Regions from separate parts of the Xanthobacter cornucopiae genome, predicted to be linked through region 1. Evidence: predicted binding sites of a transcription regulator. Region 1 holds the regulator's gene; each other region holds the start of a gene.
What was found. Region 1 encodes LexA, which represses DNA repair genes until DNA is damaged. Its sites were predicted from a motif close to TGTTCNNNNTGTGTTCNG; they were not measured.
Positions count from the first base shown of each region.

Region 1 (9,471 bases):
CGAAGTCGGTGGCCTGCGCCATCTCGATGAAGCCCTTGCGGGCGGCTTCCTTGGCATCCGAGGGGATGGCATCCTCAAGGTTGCCCAGCACCACGTCCACTTGGCGGGCGATATCCGGCACCTTGGCGCGCATCTTCTCCAGGTGCGGCGGCACGAAGTGAATCATGCGCTCGAGCCGCACCGGCAGGTCGCGATAGGGCGCGGGCGCGCCGATGGCGAGCGGCTTGAAGAACTGACGCGGAAGCTTCATCGATCCCCCCTGGCTCCGGAGGCGGGGACGACGTCCCCCATGGTCCGGGCCCGTGTTGAGTTGCACTGCATCATAGCTCGCACCGGTCCGCAACGGCCCACATGCCGCGGCCAGCGATATTGCCCACAAGGGAGCGGTGTTATTCGCCTCGGCGTTCGCGTTCAATGGCCCTTGCGCAGGGTGAAGGTGAGGCGGCCGGCATCCACCACGCGTTCTTCCAGCACCGCGCCGGTTTCCTGCGCCACATGGGGGATGTCGATGACCGCCATGGGGTCGGTGCAGGTCACCACCAGCCGGCCACCGGCCGGCAGCGCCGCCAGCGCCTTGCGGGTGCGCAGCGCCGGCAGCGGGCATTTCAGGCCCATCAGGTCCAGCTCCACCGGTTCCGGTTCCGGCGCGGCGCGCCTGAGGCCGATCACCGCGCCTGGTCCTTCAGCCGCGCCAGGCTCTCGGCGCGGCCGAGCACGGTGAGCACGTCGAAAATGGGCGGGGAGGTGGACTTGCCGGTGAGCGCCGCCCGGAGCGGCTGCGCCACCGCGCCCAGCTTCACGCCGGCCTCGACCGCATAGGCGCGCACCACCTCCTCGGTGGCGGCGGCGGTCCAGTCGGCGGCCTCCAGCAACGGCACCAGTTTTCCAAGATGCACACGGCCAGCCTCCGAGAGCAGGGCTTCGGCCTTCTCATCCAGCGGCAGAGGGCGGTCCACGAAGATGAACTCGGCGTTGTCGAGCAACTCCACCACCGTCTTGGCCCGCTCCTTAAGGCCGGGCATGGCGGCGGCGAGTTGCGTGCGGCGCTCCGGCGTCATGCGGGCGAGACGATGGGCGGCGTCCGGCAGGTGCGGCACCAGCGCGTCGATGGCCGCCAGCAGCTCGGCGTCGGAGGCGGCGCGCATATATTGGCCGTTCAGGCTCTCCAGCTTCTGGAAGTCGAACCGGGCGGCGGAGCGGCCCACCTTGTCGAGGTCGAAATAGTTGACCATTTCCTGCGTGGAGAACACCTCCTGGTCGCCGTGGCTCCAGCCCAGGCGCACCAGATAGTTGCGCAGGGCCGCCGGCAGATAGCCCATGTCGCGATAGGCATCGACGCCCAGGGCGCCGTGGCGCTTGGAGAGCTTGGCGCCGTCGGGGCCGTGGATGAGGGGGATGTGCGCCATGCGCGGCACCTCCCAGCCCAGCGCGCGGTAGATCTGGGTCTGGCGGGCGGCGTTGGTGAGATGGTCGTCGCCGCGGATGATGTTGGTGACGCCCATGTCGTGGTCGTCCACCACCACCGCCAGCATGTAGGTGGGGGTGCCATCCGAGCGCAGCAGCACCAGGTCATCCAGGTCCTTGTTCGGGAAGGTGACCGGGCCCTGAACCATGTCGTCGATCACCGTCTCACCCTCGCGCGGGGCCTTGAGGCGGATCACGGGGCTGCGGTCCTTGGGCGCCTCGGAGGGGTCGCGGTCCCGCCAGCGGCCATCGTAGCGCGGCGGGCGGCCCTCCTTGCGGGCGAGTTCGCGCATCTCCTCCAACTCCTCGGGGGAGGCATAGCAGCGATACGCATTGCCCTTCGCCAACATCTCCTCCACCGCCGCGCGGTGCCGCTCGGCGCGGGCGAACTGGTAGATAGGGTCGCCGTCCCAGGTGATGCCGAGCCAGGAGAGGCCCTCCAGGATGGCGTCGATGGCCTCCTTGGTGGAGCGCTGGCGATCGGTGTCCTCGATGCGCAGCAGCATCCTGCCGCCCTTGGCCCTGGCGTAGAGCCAGTTGAACAGCGCCGTGCGGGCGCCCCCGATGTGCAGGAAGCCGGTGGGCGAGGGAGCGAAGCGGGTGACGATCTCGGACATGGAGAACTCGAAGGGCCGGGCGCGCTCCATGGGCGGAGGGCGCGGGAACAGGCGAGGCGCACCGCCGGCACCGCGGAAAGTCTGCCGTGGCGCGCGCGAGGCGCCCGTGTAGCATAGGCGCACCGCACAAGAAATACGGGCGCGACGGGGCGGGATGCCGATGGAGCCGGGGCGGGGCAGGGGCGAGGGGAGTGGCGGAGGCCGCCCGCCCGCGCGGGCCGTCGCGGTCGTCGCGGGGGCGCGTCCGGCGGTGGCGCGGTTCGATCCCCTGTGGCGCGCCCTGGCGGCCCGGATCGGCGCGGACCTCCTGGCCGAGAGCGCGTCCGGGCGGCTGGCGCTGTGGTTGCCCGTGGCCTTCGCCGCCGGAATTCTCGCCTATTTCGGCGCCCGCCATGAGCCGTCTTTGGCGGCGGCGCTCGGCCTCACGGCGGCGCTGGCGGCGGCCTCCGTGGCGGCGCGGCGGCGGGCGGTGCTGGCCGGCGTCCTGGCCGGCCTTTGCGCGTTTGCGGCGGGGTTCTCCGCCGGCTGCGTGCGCACCGCGTGGGTGATGCATGAGGCGGTCGCGGCGCCGCCAGCGTTTCCGGTGAAGCTCTCCGGCCATGTGGAGCGGCTGGAGCGGCGCGCGACGAGCGATCGCATCCTGCTGCGGCTCGATCCGGGGCCGGTGTCCGGCCTTGAGGGGCAGCCGCGCCTGGTGCGGCTTTCCCTCAAGCGGGGCACTGCGCCGCCGGTGGGCGCGCATCTGACCCAGACGGCGCGCCTTCTGCCGCCGCTCGGTCCGGCGATGCCGGGCTCCCACGACTTCGGGCGGGCGCCGTGGTTCCAGGGCATCGACGCGGTCGGATTCGGGCTCGGCCGCCCACGGCTCTCGCCGGCCGCCGGCCCGCCTCCCCTCTCGGTGCGGGTGGCGATGGCGGTGGACGCGGCGCGCGCGGGGCTTGCCGGCCGCATCCGCGCCGTGCTGCAGGGCACGCCTGCGGCGATCGCCGTCGCCCTGGTGGCCGGTGACCGCTCCGCCATCGCCCCGGCGGTGGAGGAGGGCATGCGGGTGTCGGGACTGACGCATGTGCTGTCCATCTCCGGCCTGCACATGGCGCTGGTGGCCGGCACCCTGTTCGCCCTGGCGCGCGGGGGGCTGGCCCTGGTACCGACGCTGGCCCTTCGCTGGCCGATCAAGGCCCTGGCGGCGCTGCTGGCGCTGGCCGGGAGCGCCGGCTACCTCGTCTTGTCCGGCAATGACGTGCCGGCGCAGCGCTCGTTCGTGATGACGGGGCTGGTGCTGGTCGGCGTTCTCGCGGGGCGGCGCGCCCTCACCTTGCGTACCGTGGCGGTGGCGGCGGTCGTGGTGCTGGGCCTCACCCCCGAGGCGGCGCTCGATCCCGGTCCACAGATGTCGTTCGCGGCCACCCTGGCCCTGGTGGCGGCCTACGAGCGGCTGCGTCCGTTGCAGGCGATGCCCCGGCCGGACGGGGTGGCCGCCCGCCTGGCGCTGATGCCGCTGGTGTTCGTCGTCGGCAGCGTGCTGACGGCGCTGGTGGCCGGCACGGCCAGCGGTCCCTATGGCGCCTTTCACTTTCAGCGCATCGCGCCCTACGGCGTCCTGGCCAATCTGGCGGCGATGCCCGCCGTCACTTTTCTGGTGATGCCGTTTGGGCTCATCGGCGTGCTGCTGATGCCGTTCGGATGGGACGCCTTGGCCTGGCCGGTGATGGGGCTGGGCATCGAAATCATGCTGGCGGTGTCCGACCAGGTCGCGGCCCTGCCGGGGGCCGATGCCCGGCTCGACACCGTGAACGCCGCCGCCCTGCTCTGGTTCACGGTGGCGCTTCTGGTCCTTTGCCTGCTGCGCGGCGTGCCGAGCCTGCTGGCGCTGCCGGCGCTGCTGGCGGCGATCCTGGTCTCCGGCGCGCCGCCGCGCCCCGCCGTGCTGGTGGCGCCGAATGCCGCCACGGTGGCGGTGCGCGGCGCCGACGGGCGGTTGTCCGTCGTGGGAGCGCGCGGCCAGCGGGTGCTGGTCGAGCAGTGGCTGACGCGTGAGGGCGACCGCCGCGCGGCGGGCGGGGACGACATGGCGCGGGGCTTCGTTTGCGATCGGCTGGGCTGCGTCGCCCCGCTTCCGGGCGGCGGCGCCCTCGCCGTTTCGTACCGGGCCGAGGGGTTGGCGGCGGACTGCCTGAATGCCCGCATCGTCGTCACCCGCGAGGTGCCCCCCCGGGGGTGCCCGGCGCGGGTCGTAACCCCGGCGGAACTGCAACGCTCGGGAACCTTGGCGTTCTTCCTGATCGACGGCGCCTTGCAGGCCCGTCCGGCGAGGGACCCGGGGATCGACCGGCCCTGGATGCCGCCACTTCCCTCGCCGCCCGAGGAGCCGGCCATGGCCACCGATTCCGCGCCGCCCGAGACCGACGACGCCACCGCGGAGTAACCAAGGCCGCGCCCTTTCCGGCGGACCACGGTTCCGTCGGGAGCGGGCAGGGCTGCCGCGCCGTGCATCGAGAGGGGCACATCCATAACCGCGCCGGCCGACCGCCGGCTGGTGTCCGCGTCTTTTTCATTCCGGCGGGTCGAACCGGTGTCCGCCACCTGGCGCATTTGCCTGGGTGCGCCGATCTCCCGGGTGCTTCGATGCCGCCACCTGCCGCCCCTCAAAGGTGCATCGGGCTCCGTCTGAGCCGGCCGCGATGCTTCCGGTGCGCTTGCGTTCAGGCCGGCGCTGGCCCCCGGGCGTTCAGTAGCGCCGCATGAGACCGATCAGCCGGCCCTGGATGCGCACGCGATCCGGACCGAAGATGCGCGTCTCATAGGCCGGATTCGCCGCTTCCAGGGCTATGGACGCGCCCTTCTTGCGCAGGCGCTTCAAGGTGGCCTCCTCGTCATCCACAAGGGCCACCACGATGTCGCCGGTCTCGGCGCTGTCGCACTTGCGAATCAACACCGTGTCGCCATCCAGGATGCCGGCCTCGATCATGCTGTCGCCGCGCACCTCCAGCGCGAAATGCTCGCCTGAGCCGAGCATTTCCGGTGGGATATTCAAGGTCGCGTTGCGGGTCTGGATGGCGGAAATGGGCGTGCCGGCGGCAATTCGCCCCATCACCGGCACCGCGACGCTCTGCCCGCTGTCTTCCTCGTCCTCGGCCACGGGCCGCACCTTGCCGAGGCTCCCCTCGATCACCGAGGGGGAAAAGCCGCGCGTGGTACCGCGCGGCGTCGCGAGGCCGGGAGCCACGCTGTCCGGCAGGCGCACCACCTCCAGCGCCCGCGCCCGGTTCGGCAGGCGGCGGATGAACCCGCGCTCCTCCAGGGCGGTGATCAGTCGATGGATGCCCGATTTGGAGCGCAGGTCGAGCGCCTCCTTCATCTCGTCGAACGAGGGTGGAACGCCGGTTTCCTTCAGCCGTTCATGGATGAAGCGAAGCAGGTCGTATTGCTTGCGCGTCAGCATCTCACCCCCCGTTGCGCAGCCACCGTGCACTGGTTCAACCGTACCGTCCTGCAGGGAGGATGGAGGGTGTGCGGTGGCGTTGCGAAAAGAAACAAATCAAGAACAGGTTGTATCTGTTCCTTTTGTGTTCCGCAAGGGTGAAGATCGGCTTAACCTTGCTCCAAAAAGGCCGAAGCCGGCCTTTGTGCTAATCGTGAAAGGGGATGATCTCGCACGGGTCGCCGGGCGCGGCGGCGGGGGCGAAGGGGGGGCGCACCAGCAGGCAGTCCGCGGCGGCGAGCACGCTTAGCATGGCGCTGTCCTGAGACGGGAAGGGCGTCACCCGGACCGACCCGTCGGGGGCCTGTTCCGCGCGCGCGCGCATGAAGTCGCGGCGCTGGTCGTTGGCGGGCACCGCCACCGCCAGCCGCGCCGGCGCGGTGCGCAGGCCCGCCGCTGCGTCACCCTGAAGCGCGCGCACCAGGGGGTCCAGGAAGACCAGCGCGCACACGTGCGAGGACACGGGATTGCCGGGCAGGCCCAGGCATCGCACCGCGCCGCGGCTGCCATACATCAGCGGCTTGCCGGGACGCAGCGCGATCTTGTGCACGTAGAGATCGACGCCCTCGGCCCGCAGCGCCGGGGCCATCAGGTCGTGGTCGCCCACCGAGGCCCCGCCGGAAGTCACCACCAGATCGAAGGCGCCGCTCAGCGCCCGCGCCACGATGGCGCGGATGTCTGCGAGATCGTCGCCCACGAGACCAAGATCGGTCACCTCCGCGCCGGCGCGCGTCGCCAGCGCGGCAAGGCCGAAGGCGTTGGAGACGACGATCTCCCCAGGCGCGCCGGAGCCGCGCCCGGGCAGCACCAGTTCATCGCCCGTCTGGATGAGGGCGACGCGCGGGCGACGCGCCACAGGCAGGAGGGCATGATCCATGGCCGCTGCCAGCATGATGTCGCGGCTGGTCAGCCGGCGTCCGGCGTAAAGGCCCGGCGTGCTTGCGAGAAAATCGCAGCCGAGTTTGCGCACATTGCGCAGGGCCGCCGTGGGCGCCGTGGTGGTCAGCCGCTCGCCGTCCCGGGTGGTATTTTCCTGGATCACGACGGTGTCTGCCCCCTCGGGCACCACCGCGCCGGTGAAGATGCGCACCGCCTCGCCCTTCCCCACCGTCCCGCCGAACGGGCGGCCGGCGGCAGATTCGCCGATGACGGTAAGGCGCGCAGGGGTGTCGGCGATGTCGGCGCCGCGCACCGCGTAGCCGTCCATGGCCGACATGTCGGCGGGGGGCTGGGACCGCCGGGCGATGAGATCGGCCGCGAGCACCCGGCCGGCCGCGGCCTCCACCGGAACCTCTTCCACGCCGAGCAGGGTCGCCGACTGGGTTACACGGCTCTGGGCTTCCTCAACGGTCATCAGCGCCATGGCGCGGTTCCTTCTTATTGCTGTCTGGCCGGCGCGTTGGCTCAGTCCTCCGCCCGCCACGCGCCGCTGCGCCCGCCGGATTTCTCGATGAGGCGAATGCCCTCGATCCGCATGCCGCGATCCACCGCCTTGGCCATGTCGTAGAGGGTAAGGCAGGCCACCGAGACGGCGGTGAGCGCTTCCATCTCCACGCCGGTCTGGCCGGAGGTCTTCACCCGCGCCGTCACCACCAGGCCCGGCAGGTCGGGGGCGGCATCGATCTCCACCTCGACTTTCGACAGCATCAGCGGGTGGCAGAGGGGAATCAGCTCATGAGCGCGCTTTGACGCCATGATGCCGGCGATGCGCGCGACGCCCAGGACATCGCCCTTCCTGGCGTTGCCGGAGAGCACCATCTGGAGGGTGGCGGGCGCCATGGCGATGCGGCCCTCGGCCACCGCCTCGCGGGCGGTTACCGCCTTTGACGAGACGTCCACCATGCGCGCGGCGCCCTGGTCGTCGAGATGGGTCAGGCTCGCCATGGCAGGGACTACGCCTTCGGAATCGATGCGGACCGCCGCAAGATGGCGTCCGGGGGCGAAGCTGTCCACCACCGTCGGGTCGCAGCCAGGGGGCGCGCCCGCGCCCCCCGTTGTCGATCCGGGAAGAGCTTGGGGCTCAGCGCAGGCGGGTCCAGCTCTGGGTCTTGCAGAGCGGCGCGAGGATGCAGCCCTTCAGCTTCAGGGTATCGTTGCCGTCCAGCGTGAGGGTGCCCGAGTAGGTCTTGCCGTCCTCGGCGTTGTAGATGGTGCCGCCGGTCCATTCCTGAGGGCCGCCGGCGAAGCCGGTGAGGATGGTCAGTCCCTTGAGCGGGCGGCCGCGCTGGGCGGCATTCTGGTTGTTGACATCCTTCAGCGCCGGATCGGCCGCCAACCCTTCGGACGAGACGAGACGTCCGCACAAGGCCGCGCCGCACCGGGAGATCTCCACCTGGCCGCCGCGCGTCGGCGTCTGCCACAGGCCGGTGGGATCGGCCGCCGAGGCTGGGCTCGACACCAGGCCGGCAAGACCCAGACAGGCGGCGACAAAGGCCCATTTCATCACGATCCTCCCATATGGCCCGGCCTCTTCGCGGGCCGGGTCTATCCATTAAGGCGGAAAGTGACGTATAGGGCAAGCCTACGACGCAAGGAGTGATGATGTTGCGCTTGCGACATCCTCCTGGCGCATCAGGCTCTCGCCCACCAGGATGCTGCGGATGCCCGCCTGCGCCAGCCGCCCCACCTCCTGCGCGGTGAAGATGCCGCTCTCGCCGATCACCAGCCGGTCCGCCGGCACCCGCGGTGCCAGCCGCTCGCAGGTGCTAAGGGAGGTCTCGAAGGTGCGCAGGTCGCGGTTGTTGATGCCGATGAGGCGGCTCGGCAGCGCCAGGGCGCGGTCCAGCTCGGCGTCATCGTGAACCTCGAATATGGCATCCATGCCATGGGCGTCGGCCGCCGCCGCGAGGTCCCCGGCGAGGGCATCGTCGACGCCGGCCATGATGATGAGGATGCAGTCGGCCCCCCAGGCGCGGGCTTCCGCCACCTGGTAGGTGTCGTACATGAAGTCCTTGCGCAGCACCGGCAGGCTCACCGCCGCCCGCGCCGCCTTCAGGTAGTCCGGCGCGCCCTGGAAGGAGGGCGTGTCGGTGAGGATGGAGAGGCAGGTGGCTCCGCCCCGCTGATAGGCGCGGGCGAGCGCCGGGGGGTCAAAGTCCGGCCGGATCAGGCCCTTGGACGGGCTCGCCTTCTTGATCTCGGCGATCAGCGCGGTCTGGCCGTCGGCGATGGCACGGGCCAGCGCGGCGGCGAACGGGCGCACGCGCGGCGCGGCCCTGGCGGCGGCCTCGATCTCCGCCAGCGGATGGGCCCGCTTGGCGGCCGCGATTTCCTCGCGCTTATAGGCCTCGATGCGAGTGAGGATGTTGCTCATCAGGCTGCCTCCGCCAGCGCCGCCGAAACCGTCACCAGATGCGCCAGCCGGCTTCGGGCGGCGCCGCTGTCAAGGCTCGCTGTGGCCAGCTCGACGCCCTGGCGTAGATCCTTGGCGCGGCCCGCCACCACCAGCGCGGCGGCGGCATTGAACACCGAAACGTCGCGGTAGGCGTTGCGCGCGCCGTCGAGCACGGCGGTGAGCGCGGCGGCATTCTCCTTCGCGTCGCCCCCCTTCAGGGCTTCCGCCGGGGCGCGGGCGAGACCCACATCCTCCGGCGTCACCTGGAAGGTGTGGATGCGGCCGTCCTCCAGCACCGCGATGTCGGTGGCACCGGAAATGGTGATCTCGTCGAGCCCGTCGGAGCCGTGCACCACGAACGCCCGCTCGGAGCCGAGCGCCTTCAGTACCTCGGCCAGCGGCACGATCCAGGACTTGGCGAACACGCCCACCATCTGCCGCGTCACGCCGGCCGGATTGGAGAGCGGGCCGATGAGATTGAAGATGGTGCGGGTGCCCAGTTCCACCCGGGCCGGCCCCACGTGCTTCATGGCCGGATGATGGGCGGGCGCGAACATGAAGCCGATGCCGGTCTC
Region 1 is NZ_CM195531.1:1,452,936-1,462,406, reverse strand. Features, by position in the region: gene V5F53_RS06600 (HpcH/HpaI aldolase/citrate lyase family protein) at 1-250, opposite strand, end outside; gene V5F53_RS06595 (sulfurtransferase TusA family protein) at 412-615, opposite strand; gene gltX (glutamate--tRNA ligase) at 666-2,081, opposite strand; gene V5F53_RS06585 (ComEC/Rec2 family competence protein) at 2,332-4,506, shown strand; gene lexA (transcriptional repressor LexA) at 4,810-5,523, opposite strand; gene V5F53_RS06575 (molybdopterin molybdotransferase MoeA) at 5,711-6,925, opposite strand; gene moaC (cyclic pyranopterin monophosphate synthase MoaC) at 6,967-7,446, opposite strand; gene V5F53_RS06565 (DUF2147 domain-containing protein) at 7,583-8,005, opposite strand; gene trpC (indole-3-glycerol phosphate synthase TrpC) at 8,084-8,875, opposite strand; gene trpD (anthranilate phosphoribosyltransferase) at 8,875-9,471, opposite strand, start outside.

Region 2 (9,471 bases), 1.4 Mb from region 1:
CCTAGGCGGTGGGCGTCAGTTCCAGGATGATCAGTTCGCTCTCGTCATAGGGGCGCCGCTCCAACTCGTGGAAGCCGTCTGGTGTGGTGAAGGCGCCGGTGCGCTCCTCCACCACCAGCAGGGCGTCGGGCGTGAGCCAGCCGCCCGCCCGCGCGCCGGCCAGGGCCGTCGTGGCCAGGTCCCGGCCGTAGGGGGGATCGCAGAAGACCAGGCCGTAGGGCTCGCCGGGGCCGAGCGGCCCCAGCCGGGTGGCGTCGCGACGGAAAATGCGGGTGACGCCGGTGAGGCCGAGCGCATCCACATTGTCGCGGATCACGGCGCGCGCACCCGCCGCTTCCTCTACCATGAGCGCGAACCGCGCCCCGCGCGAGAGGGCCTCGATGGCCAGCGCGCCGGTGCCGGAAAACAGGTCCAGCACCCGCGCCCCGGCGCAGGGATCGCCATAGGCGTGGGCGAGCACGTTGAACAGGCTCTCGCGGAGCCGGTCCGAGGTGGGCCGGGTGGCGCTGGAGGGGGGCCCCTTCAGCGTCCGTCCCTTCAGCGCGCCGCCGACGATGCGCATGGGGCTTTCAGCTCAGCGCTTGCCGCGCGGCGCCGAGGGGCGCCCGCCGCCGGAGCCACCCTTGAACCCGCCCTTGCCGCCACCGGCGCCAAAAGGCTTGCCGCCCTTCGGGCCGCCCGAGGGCCGCCCGCCGAAGCCGGGCCGGCCGCCCGCGCCGGCGGGGCCGCCCTTGAACCCCGCCTTGCCCCGCTCCTGGGGCGGTCCCTTGCGTTCCGGCCGGTCGCCGAAGCCTTCGCCGCGGGGCGGACGGCGGTCCTCGCCGCCGGCACCATGGCCGCGATTGCCGCCGGGCCTGTCGCCGAAGCTCTTGTTGCCGAAGCTCTTGTTGCCGAAGCTCTTGCCCCGCGGGCCGCGCTCGCCGCCCTCGGGTCGTCCGCCGAAGCCTTCGCCGCGGGGCGGGCGCCGGTCGTCGCCGGCGGTCCCATGGCCGCGATTGGCGCCGGGCCTGTCGCCGAAGCTCTTGTTGCCGAAGCTCTTGCCCCGCGGGCCGCGCTCGCCGCCCTCGGGTCGTCCGCCGAAGCCTTCGCCGCGGGGCGGGCGCCGGTCGTCGCCGGCGGTCCCATGGCCGCGATTGGCGCCGGGCCTGTCGCCGAAGCTCTTGTTGCCGAAGCTCTTGCCCCGCGGGCCGCGCTCGCCGCCCTCGGGTCGTCCGCCGAAGCCTTCGCCGCGGGGCGGACGGCGGTCCTCGCCGCCGGCGCCATGGCCGCGATTGGCGCCGGGCCTGTCGCCGAAGCTCTTGTTGCCGAAGCTCTTGCCCCGCGGGCCGCGCTCGCCGCCCTCGGGTCGTCCGCCGAAGCCTTCGCCGCGGGGCGGGCGCCGGTCCTCGCCGGCGGTCCCATGGCCGCGACCGGGGGGCTTGCCGGAGGCCGGACGATCATCCCGGCGTCGGAAGTCCTCGCGGCCCTCGCTTTCGCGGGGCCGGAAGCCGCGCGGGCCACGTGCGTCACCCTCGGCGCGGGCACCGAAGCCCTCGCCGCGGGGGGGGCTGCGGGTCTCGCCACCGCCAGCGGGGCCGGAGCCGCGTCCCGGCCGGTCGGCGCGCAGGCGGAAGTCGTCCCGGCCCTCGCCGTCGCGGGGGCGGAACCCGCGCTGTGGCAGGTCGCCCTCGAACCGCCGCCCGCCATCCCCGCCCCCATGCGAGGGGCGGCGGGGCCGCTCATCACCTTCGAACCTTTGGCTGCGCCCGGGCCGGTCGAAATCCTTGCCACCGGGACGTGGGCCGGAGCGGAGTCCGGAACGGCTCGGCCGCTCGTCCGCCCGCGCGGCGCCGGGTGCGAGGCGCTCCACCTTCACGGTGCGGCCCTTGCGATCGGCCACCGTGCCCCGGCTTTCGACGGCGCCGGCCTCGGCGATGCGCTGGCGCACCCTGGGGCCGGCGGCGCGGAACTCGTCCTGCACCGGCGGCTTGGGCGCGCGCACCTTGCTGGCGAGGCGTTCCGCCCGCTCGGCATATTCCTGCGACATGCGGGTGGCGAGGCGCTGGGCGGTCTCGGGCGGAGACTCCTGCTCCCGCTCCACCAGGGGGCTCTCGAAGTCGGCGCCGGCGGCGGCGGACAGCTCGGCGCCGATCTGCTCGCGCAGCACGCGGGTGCGCACTTCCTCGACGCTGGCCTCGGGGATGTCGCCGAGCTGGAACGGGCCGTAGGAAATGCGGATGAGGCGGTTCACCTTCAGCCCCAGCGCGCCGAGCACGTTGCGCACCTCGCGGTTCTTGCCTTCGCGCAGCGATACGGTGATCCAGGCGTTGGCGCCCTGGACGCGGTCGAGCTCGGCCTCGATCGGGCCGTAGTCCACGCCGTCCACGGAGATGCCCTTGATGAGGGTGTCGAGCCTGGCCTGGTCGATCTCGCCGTTGGCGCGCACCCGGTAGCGGCGCAGCCAGCCGGTTTCCGGCAGCTCCAGCACGCGGGCGAGGCCGCCGTCGTTGGTGAGCAGCAGCAGGCCTTCAGAATTGAGATCGAGCCGCCCGACGCTGACCAGGCGCGGCAGGCCCTTGGGCAGGATCTCGAACAGGGTGGTGCGGCCTTCCGGGTCGCGGTTGGTGGTCACCACGCCGCGCGGTTTGTGGTAGAGGAAGAGGCGGGTGCGCTCCTTCTCCGGCAGCGGCGCGCCGTCCACGGTGATCACGTCCTGCGCGGTCACGGTGACGGCGGGGGTGGTGAGCACCTCGCCGTTCACGGCAATGCGGCCCTGGGCGATCCAGTCCTCGATCTCCCGGCGGGAGGCGAGGCCCGCGCGCGCGACCACCTTGGCGATGCGCTCTGCCTCCTTCCTGGGGGCGGCGGGCAGCTCGCGCTTCTGGCGCGGAACGTTGTTCTTGTCCTTGCGGGGCGGTGATGTGCGCGGCATTGAAGGGGTCGAATGCGTCCGTTCGGCAGGGCTCGGGTTCATCGAGCCCTGCCGAATGAACACCCTGCGCATGATGGATTGAAGGGAATGGGCTTGTTCCGCGCCGCGTGCGGCATGGAACCTCTCATGCCGGCTCTAGCACACCGGAGGGGGCGCGGCGAGCGCAATGGGGCCTTCTCGCGCGTCGTTGAAGCAGGGAAGGCCCCGGATCGTCGTTTCGCCGCGTTTTCCTTCCGCGAGCCGGTGTCCACGTCGCGTGGAGAGGCTCCTTAACCTTGCCGGGACACCATGTCGGGAACCTTCATGCAAATGGCGCTCAACGAGGCGCGGGCGGCGGCCGAGCGGGGCGAGGTTCCGGTGGGGGCGGTGCTGGTGCGCGGCACCGAGGTGCTGGCCCGCGACGGCAACCGCACCCGCGAGCTGAACGATCCCACCGCCCATGCTGAGGTGCTGGTGATCCGCGCCGCCGGGGCGCGCCTGAAGTCCGAGCGGCTGGTGAACTGCGATCTCTACGTGACGCTGGAGCCGTGCGCCATGTGCGCCGGGGCGGCCTCGTTCGCGCGGCTGCGGCGCATCTATTTCGGTGCCTCGGACCCGAAGGGCGGGGCGGTGGAGAACGGCCCGCGCTTCTTCTCCCAGCCCACCTGCCACCATGCCCCGGAGGTCTATGGCGGCATCGCCGAGCGCCAGGCGGCGGAGGTGCTGCGCGCCTTCTTCCAGGACCGGCGATAGGAGGCCGACAGGGCGTGCGCCCGGCCGGAAAGGCCGCGCGCCGCGCGGTCCATCCGGCTCAGTCGATCGGCTCCGGTCCGCCCGGCTCGGGCGCCGGGCGGCGGGCCCGGGGCCTCAGGAGGCGGCGGCGAGGTCCGGCCGGCGCCGGGTGGCGCGGGCGGCGGCACGGGCGAGCGCCGCGTCATAGTCGCGGGCGAGCCGCGCGCACAGCTCGGCAGCGGTGGGGATGTCGGTGATGGCGCCGACCCCGTGGCCGGCCGACCATACGTCGCGCCAGGCCTTGGCCTCGTTGGCCATGTCGAGCCCGCCGTGGGCCCTCAGGGCGGTGGGGTCGAGCCCGGCGCGCAGGATCGAGGGCTTCAGGAAATTGGCGTTCACGCCGGAAATGGCGTCGGTGTAGAGGATGTCGGCGGCGGCGGCGTCGAGCATCATCTGTTTGAATTCCACCGGGGCCAGGCTCTCCTGGGTGGCGATGAAGCGGGTGCCGAGATAGGCGAGGTCGGCCCCCATCACCTGCGCGGCGGCGATGTGGGCGCCGGTGGAGATGGCGCCGGACAGCACCAGGGTGCCGGCGAAAAAGCGGCGGATCTCGCCGACGAGGGCGAACGGGCTCAGGGTGCCGGCATGGCCGCCGGCGCCGGCGCAGACGGCGATGAGGCCATCCACCCCCGCCTCCATGGCCTTTTCCGCATGGCGCCGGCTGATGACGTCATGGAACACGAGGCCGCCATAGGCGTGCACCGCCTCCACCACCTCGCGCACCGCCCCCAGCGAGGTGATGACCAGGGGCACGCGCTTGTCCACCGTCACCTGAAGGTCGGCCGCAAGGCGGGCGTTGGTCTTGTGGACGATCAGGTTGACGCCGAACGGAGCGTCCGCGGGCGCGGCGGCGCGGCCGGCGATGTCGTCGAGCCAGTCGCGATAGAGCTCGCTCGATCGGGCGTTGAGGGCCGGGAAGGTGCCCAGAACGCCGCCCCGGCAGGTTTCCACCACCAGGTCCGGCCCCGAGACCAGGAACATCGGCGCGGCGATGGCGGGCACCGCCAGGCGGCCGTCGAGGGCCGGCGGCAGCGACGGCACTGCCGGCGCGGACGGGATGTGAGGCGAGCTGTGGGGCATCTGGGTCCTCCGGTCGCTCCGCCGTCCGGTGGGGGCGCGGGCGAGGCTGGTGTGCGTTTCCCGCGCCGGGTGGCGCATGTTGTTCTCGGGTGGCTCTCTCGGCGTCCCCCCTCGGCGATGTCCGGGCGGGGGGATCGACCGGGGCGCGGTCCACCGGGCCTGAGGTTGACCTATAGGTGAAGGGCCTGTCAATTGGGGCCATCGCCCGGTGGCGGTGGGCGCGCGCGCTCCGCGTCCCGAGGGCGGCTTGACTCTGCCGGCCGGTTCCGGAATCTATCAAGAACAAACAGGGAACAATGAGGCGGACGAACCGTCATGACAGATCCGCTCGCATCTCGCACGGCGGCCGATCTCGCGCGCCTGCGCACCCTCGTCGGGGCCATCGAGCGCGGCGTGGCGGCGCCGGGCGGTGAAGATCGCGGAAACGGCGGCGGTGTCAACGCTGCCGCCGCGCCCCGGCGGCTGTGCCTTGGCGCGCCGGATGTGGATGCGGCGCTGGGCGGCGGCCTTGCATGCGGGGCGCTGCACGAGGCGGCCGGGGCCCCGGGGGACGAGGGCGCCTTGAGCGTCTTCGCCCTGGGCCTTGCCGCGCTGGCGGCGCGGACGGCGCGGCGCCCGGTGCTGCTGGCGCAGCAGGACAGGGCGGGCTGGGAGGCGGGCCGCCTCTATGGGCCGGGGCTGGCGGCGCTGGGCCTGCCGCCGGAAGCGCTGCTGCTGGTGCGGGTGCGCAAGCCGCAGGACGTGTTGTTCGTGATGGAGGAGGGGTTGAAATGCGCGGGTCTGTCCATGGTCCTCGGGGAGTGCCTGTCGCCCGTGCCCGAGGTGCTCACCGCCACCCGGCGCCTGTCCCTCGCGGTTCGGGGCAGTGGCCGTCTCGGCCTGTTGCTGCGCCACGCGGCCGATGCCGCGCCCTCGGCGGCGCTGACCCGCTGGCGTGTTTCAGCGCTGCCGAGCCCGGCGCCGGACGGCTTCGGCGGCCTTGGTCCGCCGCGCCTGTCGGCGCATCTCACCCGCAACCGCTTCGGCCCCACCGGCGCCTGGCCGCTGAGCGTCCGCGACGGGCGGTTCCATCCGGCGCCGGACGGGGAGACGGGCGATGAGCGTGGTGAACGCTTCGACCTCGGCGCCCACCGGGCCGGGCCGGCGCTATCTCAGCCTGGTGCTCCCGCGCCTGCCCACGGACCTGCTGGAACGGCGGATGTCGCCTGAGGCGCGGGCGCGGCCGCGCGCCGTGGCGGCGCCGGGGGGGAACGCGTTGCGGCTGTGCGCGGTCAATGCCGCCGCCGCCGCCCTGGGCCTTGCTCCCGGCCTGTCGCTGGCCGACGCGCGGGCCCGCCATCCCGACCTGGACGTGAGCGAGGACCACGCCCCCGCCCGCGCGCGGATGCTGGAACGCATCGCCGACGCCTGCGAGCGCTATACGCCGCTCATCTCCCTCGACGGCGCCGACGGCCTGGTGCTGGACGTGACCGGCTGCGCCCACCTGTTCGGGGGCGAGGCGGGGCTGGTGCGCGACCTGTTGCGGCGGGTGGCGCTGGCCGGCTTCACCGGGCGGGCGGCGCTCGCCGCCACCCAGGGCGCGGCCTTCGCCCTCGCCCGCTTCGCCGCTGGCGGGGGTGGGGCGGTGGTGCCGGCGGAGGAGGATCTGGCGGTGCTTCTCGCGCCCTTGCCGCTCGCCGCCCTGCGGCTTGACGCGGCGGCGGTGGACGCGCTGGCGCGGCTTGGCTTCCGCCACGTGGGCGACCTTTACGGCAAGCCGCGCGCGCCGCTGGCCGCCCGGTTCGGTCCGGGCCTGCTGCGCCGGCTGGACGAGGCCCTGGGCGCCGCGCCCTCGGCGGTGGACTATCGCTTTCCCCCGCCGGTCTTCTGCGCCGAGCGCGCCCTGGTGGAGCCGGTGGAGCGGGTGGACGACGTGCTCGGTCTTGCCACCCAGCTCGCCGCCACCCTCGCCGTGGCGCTGGAGCGGCAAGGGGTGGGCGCCCGCCGGCTCGACCTGTCCCTGTTCCGGGTGGACGGGCGGGTGACGCGCCTATCCATCGGCACCAGCCGCCCGCTGCGCGATCCCGCCATGGTGCGGCGCCTGCTGGCGGAGAAGGTGGCGACCCTGTCCAGCCTCGACCCCGGATTCGGCTTCGAGCTGGTGCGGCTGGCGGTGCGCGAGACGGCGCCGCTCGTCGCCGCCCAGGACGGGCTGGACGGCGGGGACGCGGCGGCGCGCGCGACCGGCCTCGGCGCCGACGGGGGGGAGGCCCTGGAGGCCTTGGTGGATCGCCTCGCCATCCGCTTCGGGGCGGCCCAGGTGCAGCGCCTGGCGCCGGAGGACCGCCACATTCCCGAAGAGGCCTGCCGCGCCGTGCCCGCCCAAGGCGCGGGCGGCTGGTCGGAGGCGGTTGTGGCCCTGGACAAACGGGCCCAGACGCTCTCCGCCGCGCTCCCCTTCGTCGAGTTTCCTTTGGTCGAGCCCCCCTTGGTCGAGCCCCCCTTGGCTGAGCGTTCCTCGGCCCTGGATTTTTCGGCCCTGGTCGAGCGGGGCGAGGTGGCCGTGGCCCGGCGGGCCTTGGGATCGCCCGCCGCGCGGGGGAGGCGGACGGGCGGCGCGGAGGCCCGCGCCACTCTGTGGCCCGTGGACGGGCGTCATTTCCCGCCTCCTTCCCCTGCGGAGGGGGGAGACGGCGAGGTGGGCGCGACCGCTCCGGAGGAACAGGCGCCGCCTGAGATTCCCACCGGCCGGGGGGGAGGGCGGGGAGCCGCGCCGAAGGACGAATGCGACGCCAGGGGGAATGACATGGGAGTGCCCGTGCCGGACGCCCGTGCCGGGCCGGACGCCCGTGCCGGGCGGGGCGGCGCCCCCGCGTTGCGGCTGGACGGGGGCCGTCCTGTCCCATTCTCCCCCGCTGGCGGGAAGGGCCCCGTGCCCGGCGGCGCGCGCGCGCCGGGCGGACGCCGGGCGGCGGCGCCCGGGGCCGCCCGGCCCTGCCCATGCCCGGCCGCCGCGCCGGATCTCGCCGGCCCGGCCCGGCCGCCGCGCCTTTTGGAGTCGCCGGAGCCGGTGGAGGTGGTGGCCGAGGTCCCGGCCGGACCGCCGCTGCGCTTCCGCTGGCGGCGGGTGCTGCATCAGGTGTTGCGGGCCGAGGGGCCGGAGCGGATCGCCGCCGAATGGTGGCGGTCCGGGGCCGATCTGCCCACCCGCGACTATTTCCGGGTGGAGACGGCCTCCGGCCGGCGCTTCTGGCTGTTCCGCGCCGGCCTCTACGGCCAGGAGGCCGGCCGGCCGGCATGGTTCATCCACGGCCTGTTCGGGTAAGGCCATGGCCTCTTCATCGCTCCCCCCTTCGCTCTCCCACTGGCCCCCGGCGCGCCTTGCGGGCGATCGTCCGCAAGGCGCGGCGCCGCGTCCCCCGGTTCCGCCTTTCGTGGAACTGGCCGTCACCACCAACTTTTCATTCCTGCGCGGCGGCTCGCATCCGGAGGACTATGTGACGGCGGCGGAGGCGCTGGGGCATCGCGGCATCGGCATCGCCGACCGCAACACCCTGGCCGGCGTGGTGCGCGCCCATGCCAAGGCCAAGGCCCAGGGCTTCCCCCTGGCCGTGGGCGCGCGGCTGGCGTTCGCCGACGGCACCCCCGACATCCTCGCCTATCCCCAGGATCGCGCCGCCTACGGCCGGCTGTGCCGCCTGCTCACGACCGGCAACATGCGGGCGGAGAAGGGCGACTGCGTCCTCGCCCTGGATGATCTGCTGAACTGGGCGCAGGGACTGAACCTCGCGGTGATGCCGCCGCGCCGCCCGCCGGAGGCGTTCGCCCCGCTGCTCACGCGCCTGGGGGAGGCGGCGCCGGGCCGGCTGTGGCTCGCCGCGCCGCTCGCGTTCCAGGGCGACGATGCCCGCCGCCTCGCCCGGCTGAAGGCGGTGGCGGGCGCGGCGCGCCTGCCCCTCCTCGCCACCCTGGACGTGCTGTACCACGACGCCGACCGGCGCCCGCTGCAGGATGTCCTGACCGCCATCCGCGCGGGGGTGACGCTGGATGCGGCCGGCGGGCGCCTGTCCGCCAATGCCGAGCGGCACCTGAAGCCGGCGGCGGAGATGGCCCGCCTCTACCGGGCCGCGCCGGAGGCGGTGGCGCAGACCGAGGCCTTCTTTTCCAGCCTCGCCTTCTCGCTGGATCAACTGCGGCCCAGCTATCCGCGCGAGACGCGGGAGGGGTTCGCCAGCCCCCAGGCCGCGCTCGAGTCCCTGGCCTGGGCCGGCGCCCATGCCCATTATCCCGGTGGGGTGCCGGACAAGGTCATCAAGGCGCTGGACCATGAGCTGGCGCTCATCGGCACCCTGTCCTACGCGCCTTATTTCCTCACCGTGCACGAGATCGTGGCCTTCGCCCGCGGCCAGGGCATCCTGTGCCAGGGGCGCGGGTCGGCGGCCAATTCGGCGGTGTGCTTCTGCCTCGGCATCACCGACGTGGACCCGATGAAGACCGAGCTTCTGTTCGAGCGCTTCATCTCGCAGGAGCGCGGCGAGCCGCCGGACATTGACATCGATTTCGAGCACGAGCGGCGCGGCGAGGTGCTGGCCTTCATCTATCGCCGCTATGGCGCCGCCCATGCGGGACTGGCGGCCACCACCATCACCTACCGCTCGCGTTCGGCGGTGCGGGACGTGGGCAAGGCGTTCGGCTTGTCGGAGGACCTGGTGTCGGCGCTGGCCGGCTCG
Region 2 is NZ_CM195531.1:2,902,157-2,911,627, reverse strand. Features, by position in the region: gene rsmD (16S rRNA (guanine(966)-N(2))-methyltransferase RsmD) at 2-562, opposite strand; gene V5F53_RS12795 (pseudouridine synthase) at 575-2,911, opposite strand; gene V5F53_RS12790 (nucleoside deaminase) at 3,200-3,643, shown strand; gene V5F53_RS12785 (NAD(P)H-dependent flavin oxidoreductase) at 3,758-4,762, opposite strand; gene V5F53_RS12780 (ImuA family protein) at 5,078-5,971, shown strand; gene V5F53_RS12775 (Y-family DNA polymerase) at 5,859-8,066, shown strand; gene V5F53_RS12770 (error-prone DNA polymerase) at 8,176-9,471, shown strand, end outside.
Region 2: a site for LexA is predicted at 5,041-5,058, ahead of V5F53_RS12780 (ImuA family protein). Genes of this name have one in related genera too.

Region 3 (9,471 bases), 420 kb from region 1:
CGAGAAGTTGGTGACATTCTGCGGCAGCGGCAAGTCGCGGGTGATGACGGATTCCGCATCGTGATTGCCGCGCAGGAGGAACACGGGAATGCCCTCCCGCGCCAGCCGGCCCATCTGCCGCACGAAGAACTGGCCGGTGGAAAAATCCCTCCAGTCGCCGTCGTAGATGTCGCCGGCGATGATGAGGAACGCCACCTTTTCCGCCACGGCGACGGACACGAGGTTTTCGAGGGCCCGGCGCGAGGCGTCGGTGAAGGCCGCGGCCTCCGATCCGCGCCGCGCGAGGCCGCGCAGCGGGCTGTCGAGATGCAGGTCGGCGGCGTGTAGGAACTGGAAGGTCTGGTCTGACATCCGGGAATCGCCATGGCCGGCGCGGAACGGCGGCGCGGCAGAGTGCGTGCGTCGGGGCACGATGGCAATCGCCAGGGCCAGCCGCGCCGGGCGGCACCGTTTCCATGCGGGACCGGGGGCTTGAATTCACCCGACGGAGAGGCCACGCTCCCGCCGGCAGCAGAGGCCTTCCATGGACGCGCAGACCCTTGACGATCTGTTCAGCGCTTTCGGTCCGGTGCGGGCGCGCCGGATGTTCGGCGGCGCCGGGCTCTATGCCGATGGCCTCATGTTCGCGCTGGAAGCCGACGGACTGCTGTATCTGAAGGCAGATGCGGTGTTCGCGGCGGATCTGGCGGCGCGCGGCGCCGCACCCTTCACCTACGTGGCCAAGACCGGTCCGCGCACCATGGGCAGCTTCTGGCGGGTGCCCGATGCCGCCCTGGACGATCCCGAGGACCTCGCCGCCTTGGCGCGGCGGGCCCTGGAGGCGGCGCAGACGGCGGCGCGGGAGAAGCCGCCCAGGGCTGCGAGCGCCCGTCGCCAGCGACCCGCCCGTCCGATCCCCACCGGCACGTAACAGCCAAGGGCCGGCGCGTCAGCGGCGAACCATGAAGTCGGCGATGGCTGGGATGAGGCGGGGCGCCAGGGGCAGGTCCGGCGTGGCGTATGTGGCGAGGTTCGCCCCACGTTCCACGGGGGCCGGCTTCAGCACATGGTTCATGCCGGCCACGATCACCAGCCGCGTATCGGGCCGCGCCGCGGCCAGCCGTTCCGCATCGCCGGTGGAGATCTGCAGGTCGGTGGTGCCCTGGACGATCAGCACAGGGGCCTGGACCTTCGCCAGCTCGGCGGCGGGATCGAGCGGCAGCCAGGACATGAGGTAGGGCTGGACGCTGGGCCGATAGAGCGCGCGCAGCTCCTCCGGTACGTCCGCCACCGGCGCCTGGCGCTCCAGCGCGGCAACGATCCGCCGCGATTGCGCCCGCAGGGAGTCCGGCACCGCAGCCGCAGCCAATTGGCGGTCGATGACGGCCCCGGCCGGCTCTCCGGCGCCGGCCAGCAGGACGAGCCCCGCCACCGCGTGGCGCTGCGCCGCGCGGGTGGCGACCAGGGCGCCCTCGCTGTGACCGATGAGAAACAGGCGCCGGACCTCGGGGGACGCCGCGCCGGCCTCTGCCGCCAGCACGCCATCCAGCGTCCGCAGCCAGGACACGGCATCGTCCACATAGGTGTCGAAGCGCAGCGCTTCCTCGCGCGAGGCTGCGCCGGCACTGGCGCCGATGCCGCGCTTGTCCACCCGTAAGGTGGCGATGCCCTGCGCGGCCAGCCCGTGGGCCAGGGCTTTCAGGCTGTCGTTGCGGGCGTGGGGCAGATTGCCGTCGCGGTCCACCGGGCCGGACCCGGCCAGAATAAGCGCCGCCGCAGTCCGTTCGCCATCGGCCGGAAGGACCAGGGTGCCGTGCAGCGGGCCATTCGAAACCGTGCGTTCCGTGGTCGCCGGTGCTTGGAGGGCCGGCCCGTCCAGGGCGTGAGCAGGCGGGGCGAGGGCCATGGAAATGGCTCCTGCTGCCGCCAGCAGCGCGGTGAGGGTCGCGGGTCGCGGCTTCGCCGTGCCCGGTTGGGGCGTTCCCCGCGCATCCCGGCGACCGCCGCCGGTGGCCGGCAGGCGGTGGCCGAGGCGCACGGCAGTGCTCAGCTTGCCTTCACGCGCACCGGGCGCAGCAGGAAGGCCGGCAGGTGCGACATGTCCGCAGGCTCATTCACGGGCGTGCGCTCGCGCCGCACGGGACGGGCGTCGTCCGCCTCCTCGCGCTGCGGCCGGCGGGGCCGTTCGGCGCGCGGCTGCTCTTCGGCGCGGACCTCCTTCTCGCGACGGGGCCGCTCGGTCCGGGGCTGGTCCTCGGCGCGAGCCTCTTTCTCGCGACGGGGCCGTTCGGCGCGCGGCTGGTCCTCGCCGGGGCTGTCCTTGGCCCGCCGGGATTCGCCACGGGGTTCCTTTTCCACCCGTCGCTTGCCGCGCAGGCGGCCGTCCTCGCGGCCTTCGCGGCTTTCGCGCTTTTCCCGGGGCGGGGCTTCGCCCAGAGGCTCGCCCTGCCAGGGAATCGGATTGCCGATCAGCTTCTCGATGGCCGCGAGCGACTTGGCGTCGGAGTGGGTCACCAGGGTATAGGCGACGCCGGTGCGCCCCGCCCGGCCGGTGCGGCCGATGCGGTGGACGTAATCTTCCGCATGGTGGGGCGTGTCGTAATTGAACACGTGGCCCACCGCCGGAATGTCGAGGCCGCGCGCCGCCACGTCGGACGCCACCAGCAGCGTCGCCTCGCCGGCGCGGAACTGCTCCAGCGCCTGGGTGCGGGCGTGCTGGTCCATGTCGCCGTGCAAAGCGACGGCGTTGAAGCCGTGTTTCTGCAGCGAGCGGTGGAGCACGGCCACGTCGCGCTTGCGATTGCAGAAAATGATACCGTTCTGCAGATTGTCACACTTGCGGATGAGGTCGCGCAGCACTTCGCGCTTCTCGTAGTCCTCCCGCCCGGCGGCCACCAGAAGTTGTGACACCGTGGTGGCGGTGGACGCGGGCTTGGAGACCTCGATGCGCACCGGGTTCGACAGGAACTGGGCCACGAGGCGCTGGATCTCCGGCGGCATGGTGGCCGAGAAGAACAGCGTCTGGCGGGTGAAGGGCACGAGCTTGCACACCCGCTCGATGTCGGGGATGAAGCCCATGTCCAGCATGCGGTCGGCCTCGTCGATGACGAGAACCTCGATGCCGGACAGCAGGAGTCGGCCGCGCTCGACATGGTCCAGCAGGCGGCCGGGGGTGGCGATGAGCACGTCAACGCCGCGCAGGAGCTTGGAATCCTGGTCGCCGAACGAGACGCCGCCGATCAGCAGCGCCACGTTCAGCTTATGGTTCTTGCCGTAGCGGACGAAATTCTCTTCGACCTGGGCGGCAAGCTCGCGCGTCGGCTCAAGGATCAGGGTGCGGGGCATGCGTGCCCGGGCGCGGCCCTGCTCGAGGAGCGTCAGCATGGGAAGGGTGAAGGCCGCAGTCTTGCCAGTGCCCGTCTGGGCAATACCGAGCACATCTCGGCGCGCCAGCACATGGGGAATGGCCTGGGCCTGAATAGGTGTGGGCTCAGTGTAGCCCGTTTCGGCGACAGCCGCGAGGACCTTCTCGCTCAGGCCGAGTTCGGAAAATGACATTGCATCTTTTGGATGCGGCGGCGCGCCGCTGATCGAACGTCCCGTGCCGTACGGGCTCAGACGAGTGGTCGTCGGTCGGCGCGCTTGGATTCGACATAACTCGGACGACGATTAGCAACATATGAAAAACCAGCGTCATGTCAATGTATACGTCAGCCTTACGTTTGGGGTGAGCGGTCGGCGGCGGGTGAAGCTCTGACCCTGGGGCATATTGACCTGAGGGTCGCGGCGGGGGAGGGGTAGCGCCGAACCTGTCGTATGCGTCGAGTCTCCCCCATGCCGTTCCTGCTCGTTCTCGGCCTCGCCACCTTCGCGAGCACGTTTTCCATGCGTGCCGTGGATCCGATGCTCAACATCCTGGCGGCGGACCTCAAGGTGACGGTGCAGGAGGTGGCGATGCTGGCCAGCGCCTTCACCTTTCCCTATGCCACCATGCAGCTCGTGTTCGGCCCCATCGGCGATGCCGTGGGCAAGGTGCGGCTGGTGCGCTTCAACCTGGCGCTGCTCACGGCTGGCCTTTGCGCCTCGGCGCTGGCGGAGAGCCATGAGATGCTGCTGGTGGCGCGGGTGCTGTCCGGGGCGTTCGCCGGCGGCATCATTCCGGTGGTGCTGGCCATGGTGGGCGACCGCGTCAGCTTCGACCAGCGCCCGCTGGCGCTCAGCCGCATCCTGCTGGCGCTGGTGCTGGGCCAGCTCATCGGCTCGGCGGCGTCCGGCTTCATCGCCGCCTGGGTGGGGTGGCGCGAGGTGTTCTGGACCGCGAGTGTCATCGCCGGGGCGGCGGCGCTGACCTCCTTTGTCGGCATCCGCGAGCTCAAGGCCAGCGAGCCGCTCTCGTTCGGCGCCTCCATCGCCCGTTACGGGCTGGTGCTGCGCAACCCCCTGTCCATCAAGGTCTATGCGGTGGTGGCCATCGAGGGCGCCTTCTCCTTCGGCGTGTTCCCCATGGTGGCGCCGCTGATGGTGGCGCACGGGCTCGGCGACGCGGTGGAGGCGGGCCTGGTGCTCGCCGCCTTCGCCATCGGCGGGGCCTTCTACAGCCTGGCGGTGCCGCGGCTGGTGCGGCTGCTGGGACTGGGCGGGATGATGGGGGCGGGGGCGGTCAGCCTCGGCCTGCTGTTCATCGCCGCCGTGCTGATCCCGAAGCTCGCGGTGGTGGCAGTGCTGTTCGCCCTTGGCGGCTTCTGCTTCTACATGCTGCACAATGTGTTGCAGATCCTGGCCACGGAGCTGGCGCCGGCGGCGCGGGGCTCGGCGGTGGCGCTGTTCGCCTCCTTCTTCTTCGTCGGGCAGGCGCTGGGGGCGGTGGCCATGTCCCAGATGGCGGCGGTGGTGGGGGTGGAGCCGGTGTTTCTCTTCGCCGGCGCAGCGCTGATCGCGCTCGCCTATCCGGCCTGGCGGCTGGCGCCCCGCCCCGCCGATGCCGGCCACGGCTGACTCCGGCGTGAGGCCGCCCCGGCCTCAGATGTCGAGCAGTTCCTCGTCGGCGAAGGCGGCGTGCTCGGAGATGAAGGCGAAGCGCGCCTCCGGCTTGTTGCCCATGAGGCGCTCGACGATGTCGATGGTGGCGGCCCGCTCCACGTCCTCGATCCGCACCCGCTGAAGGGTGCGGGTCTTGCGGTCCATGGTCGTTTCCTTGAGCTGGGCCGGCATCATCTCGCCCAGGCCCTTGAAGCGGCCGACCTCCACCTTGCCCTTGCCGGAAAACTCCTTCTTCAGCAGCTTTTCCTTGTGGGCGTCGTCGCGCGCATAGAGGGTCTTGGCGCCCTGGGTGATGCGGTAGAGCGGCGGCACCGCGAGGTAAAGGTGCCCGTCCTCGATCAGCCGGGGCATCTGGCGGAAGAAATAGGTGACGAGGAGCGAGGCGATGTGGGCCCCGTCCACGTCGGCATCGGTCATGATGATGACCTTCTCGTACCGCAGGTCACCTTCGCGATAGCTCGATCCGCTGCCGCACCCAAGGGCCAGGGCGAGGTCGGAAATCTGCTGGTTCGAGGCCAGCTTGTCGCGGCCGGCGTTGGCCACGTTCAGGATCTTGCCGCGCAGGGGCAACACCGCCTGGGTCTTGCGGTCGCGAGCCTGCTTGGCGGAGCCGCCGGCCGAGTCGCCCTCGACGATGAAGAGCTCCGAGCCCGCCGCCTCGGTGTTGGAGCAGTCCGCCAGCTTGCCGGGCAGGCGCAGCTTGCGCACGGCGGTCTTGCGGGAGATTTCCCGCTCCTGCTTGCGCCGCAACCGATCCTCGGCGCGGTCGATGACATGCTCCAGCAGCCGGCTGGCCTGGTTTGGATTGGCCGCCAGCCAGTGGTCGAACGGGTCGCGCAGCGCGCTTTCGACGATGCGGGCGGCCTCCGTGGTGGCGAGGCGATCCTTGGTCTGGCCCTGGAATTCCGGCTCGCGCACGAACACGGAGAGCATGGCGGCGCAGCCGGTGGCCACGTCGTCGCCGGTGATGACGGCGCCGCGCTTGCCCTGGCCGGAGCGCTCGGCATGGTCCTTCAGGCCCTTGAGCAGCACCGCCCGGAGGCCGTTCTCATGGGTGCCGCCGTCGGGGGTCGGGATGGTGTTGCAATAGGAGGAAATGCCGCCGTCCCCGTCGGCCACCCAGGCCACCGCCCATTCGACCGAGCCGTGGCCGCCGGCCTTCTGGATGCGGCCGGAGAAGATGTCCGGGTGCACCAGGGTCTGGCCTTCGAGATCGGCCGCCAGATAGTCCTTGAGGCCGCCGGGGAAGCGGAACACGGTCTTCTCCGGCACCCCCTCCACGCCCTTCAGCAGGTCCGGGTCGCACGACCAGCGGATTTCCACCCCGCCGTGGAGATAGGCCTTGGAGCGGGCCATGCGGAACACCCGGGCCGGCTCGAACCGGGCGGCGGGGCCGAAGATCTCGGGGTCGGGATGGAAACGCACCTTGGTGCCGCGCCGGTTGGTGATGCGCCCCACCTTCTGCACCGGCCCCTGGGGCACGCCCCGGGCAAAGCTCTGGCGGTAGAGGGTCTGGTCCCGCGCCACCTCGACCTCCAGGTGGTCGGACAGCGCATTCACCACCGAGACGCCGACGCCATGCAGGCCGCCCGAGGTCTCGTACACCTTGCTGTCGAACTTGCCGCCGGCGTGCAGGGTGGTCATGATGACCTCCAGCGCCGATTTGCCGGGAAACTTGGGGTGGTCCTCCACCGGAATGCCGCGGCCGTTGTCGATCACCGTCAGGTAGCCGTCGGCGGCGAGCTGCACCTCGATGAATGAGGCATGCCCGGCCACCGCCTCGTCCATGGAATTGTCCACCACCTCCGCGAACAGGTGGTGCAGCGCCTTGGCATCGGTGCCGCCGATGTACATGCCGGGCCGCCGCCGCACCGGCTCCAGCCCCTCCAGCACTTCGATGTGGGCGGCGGTATAATCGGAATCCATGGCGGGCACGGCAGCCGCCTTCGCCCGACCGGCCGGCTTGGACGCGGACCGGGGACGGGAGGCGGAGCCGAAGAGATCGTCGGTGTCGGACATGAAGGGTCGATAGCAGAGGGCGTAGACCTGCGCACGCGAATCGTGCGGCGGGACCGGAGGGTGACATCCACTGTGCCAGACTCGATGGCGGGATGGAACAAAAGAGAAACATTTTTGGCCGACCCTCGCTCGTCGCTGGCAGCGCCCCGCCGGGGTTTCGGCTAGGATCGCCGCGAAGCGGCATCCATCAGCCGCGCCGGGCGCCGACCTCATGGACCAGTCGACCTCATGGACCAGTCGACCTCATGGACCAGTTGATCTTCCGCCTTGCCGTCTCCCTCGCCGTCGGCCTGCTGGTGGGGGTGGAGCGCGGCTGGCGCGAGCGCGGGGAGGCCGAGGGCCGGCGCACCGCCGGCATCCGGACCTATGCGCTGATCGGCCTGCTGGGCGGGGTCAGCGCCGCCCTGGCGCAGGCGCTGGAGAGCCCGGCGGTGCTGATCGTGGCCGGATTGTCCGCCGGCGGCCTGTTCGCCGCGTTCAAGTACCGGGAGATGGCGCACGACGGAGACTACAGCGTCACCAGCATCATCGCCGCGCTGCTGGTGTTCGCTCTGGGGGCGCTGGCGGTGGTGGGCGACACGTCGGTGGCGGCCGCCGCAGCCATCGCCGTCACGGCCCTGCTGGCGGCCCGCGAGATGCTGCATGCGCTGCTGCGGCACCTGACCTGGCCCGAGCTGCGCTCGGCGCTGCTGCTGCTGGGCATGACCGTCATCGTCCTGCCGCTGCTGCCGGATCATGCCATCGATCCGTTCGACAGCATCAATCCGCGCCAGATCTGGCTGTTCATGGTGCTCACCGCCACCATTTCGTTCGCCGGCTATGTGGCGGTGAAGGTCGTGGGGCCGCAGAAGGGCGTTCTCTTCTCCGCTCTCGGCGGGGCGATGGTGTCGTCCACGGCGGTGGCCATCGCCTTCGCGCGGCGGGCCTCGGCCGGCGAGCCCGCGGGGCGGCTGGCCGGCGGCGCGGCGCTGGCGGCCATGGTCTCGGTGCTGCGGGTGCTGGTCATCTGCGCCGTGGTGCGGCCGGAGCTGCTGGCATCGCTGGGGCCGGCGGCGGTGGCGGCCGCGGCGGGCTTCGGCATCGTCGGCGCGCTGCTCATGCGCCGCGGTGCCGGCGAGCCGGGGGGGAGCAGCCCGGGCAACCCCATCGACATCGGGCCGCTGGCGGCGTTCGCGGCGCTGTTCGGCACGGTGTCGGCCATTTCCGGCATTCTGCTGAAGCTGGTGGGACCGGGCAGCCTTTATGTGGTGAGCGCGGTGGCGGGGCTGGTGGATGTGGATGTGCCGTCGCTGAACGCCAGTCGCCTCGCCGGCAACGGTCTGTCCTATGAGAGCGCGGCCGTGTGCATCCTGATCGCCTTGGGCATGAACGGAGTGGGGCGCATCGTGTTCGCGGCCGCCGGCGGCACTGCGGCCTTCACGCTCCGCTTCGCCCTGGCCACAGCGGTTGCGGCGGGCGCGGCGCTCGCCGTGGTGCTGGCCCTGCGGGTGATGTAACGACACGCGGTGCCTCGACGACGCCTTCGTGCTCTGGCTTCATGCGCCGGTGACTCCCGCCCTGACGAATCGTCCCTTCCTCAATGTCGCCTCCTCCGCCACCGGCCGTGCCTGGCGGGAGCGGCTCGACCCGCGCGGCGCCCAGACCGCCCTGGCCATGGCCCAGCGCTATGGCATCAGCGAGTTGCTGGCCCGGGTGCTGGCCGGCCGCGGCGTGGCCCTGGAGGAGGTCGAGACCTATCTCGACCCCGCCATCCGCACCCTTCTGCCTGACCCCGATACCCTCACCGACATGGCCCCGGCGGTGGCGCGGCTGGCCCATGCGGTGATGCAGGGGGAAAAGGTGGCGGTGTTCGGCGACTATGACGTGGATGGCGCCTGTTCCACCGCGCTGCTGGTGGGGGTGCTGCGGGCGGCCGGGCTCGATCCCCTGTTTCATATTCCAGACCGCATCTTCGAAGGCTATGGCCCCAACGTGCCCGCCATCGAGGCGCTGGCCGCCGAGGGCGTGCGCCTGCTGGTGACCGTGGATTGCGGCACCACCTCCGCCGAGCCCCTGGCCGCCGCCCGGCGCCTGGGCCTCGACGTGGTGGTGATCGACCACCACCAGGCCAGCGAGGCGCTGCCGCCGGCGGTGGCCATCGTCAATCCCAACCGGGAGGACGATTTGTCGGGCCTCGGCCATGTGTGCGCGGCGGGCTTGACCTTCATCACCGCCGTCGGCCTCGTGCGGGCGCTGCGGCAGGGCGGGCATTTCGGCGCCGCCCGGCCGGCCCCTGACCTGTTGGAGGCGCTCGATCTCGTGGCCCTGGCCACGGTGGCCGACGTGGTGCCGCTGAAGGGGCTCAACCGGGCGTTTGTCACCAAGGGGCTCATCACCTTGCGCCGGCGCGGCCGGCTCGGCCTCACCGCGCTGATGGACGTGGCGCGGCTGGAC
Region 3 is NZ_CM195531.1:1,869,377-1,878,847, reverse strand. Features, by position in the region: gene V5F53_RS08365 (metallophosphoesterase family protein) at 1-351, opposite strand, end outside; gene V5F53_RS08360 (TfoX/Sxy family protein) at 524-910, shown strand; gene V5F53_RS08355 (alpha/beta hydrolase) at 929-1,885, opposite strand; gene V5F53_RS08350 (DEAD/DEAH box helicase) at 2,026-3,537, opposite strand; gene V5F53_RS08345 (MFS transporter) at 3,814-4,974, shown strand; gene parE (DNA topoisomerase IV subunit B) at 4,999-7,038, opposite strand; gene V5F53_RS08335 (MgtC/SapB family protein) at 7,284-8,534, shown strand; gene recJ (single-stranded-DNA-specific exonuclease RecJ) at 8,563-9,471, shown strand, end outside.
Region 3: a site for LexA is predicted at 7,132-7,149, ahead of parE (DNA topoisomerase IV subunit B). Genes of this name have one in related genera too.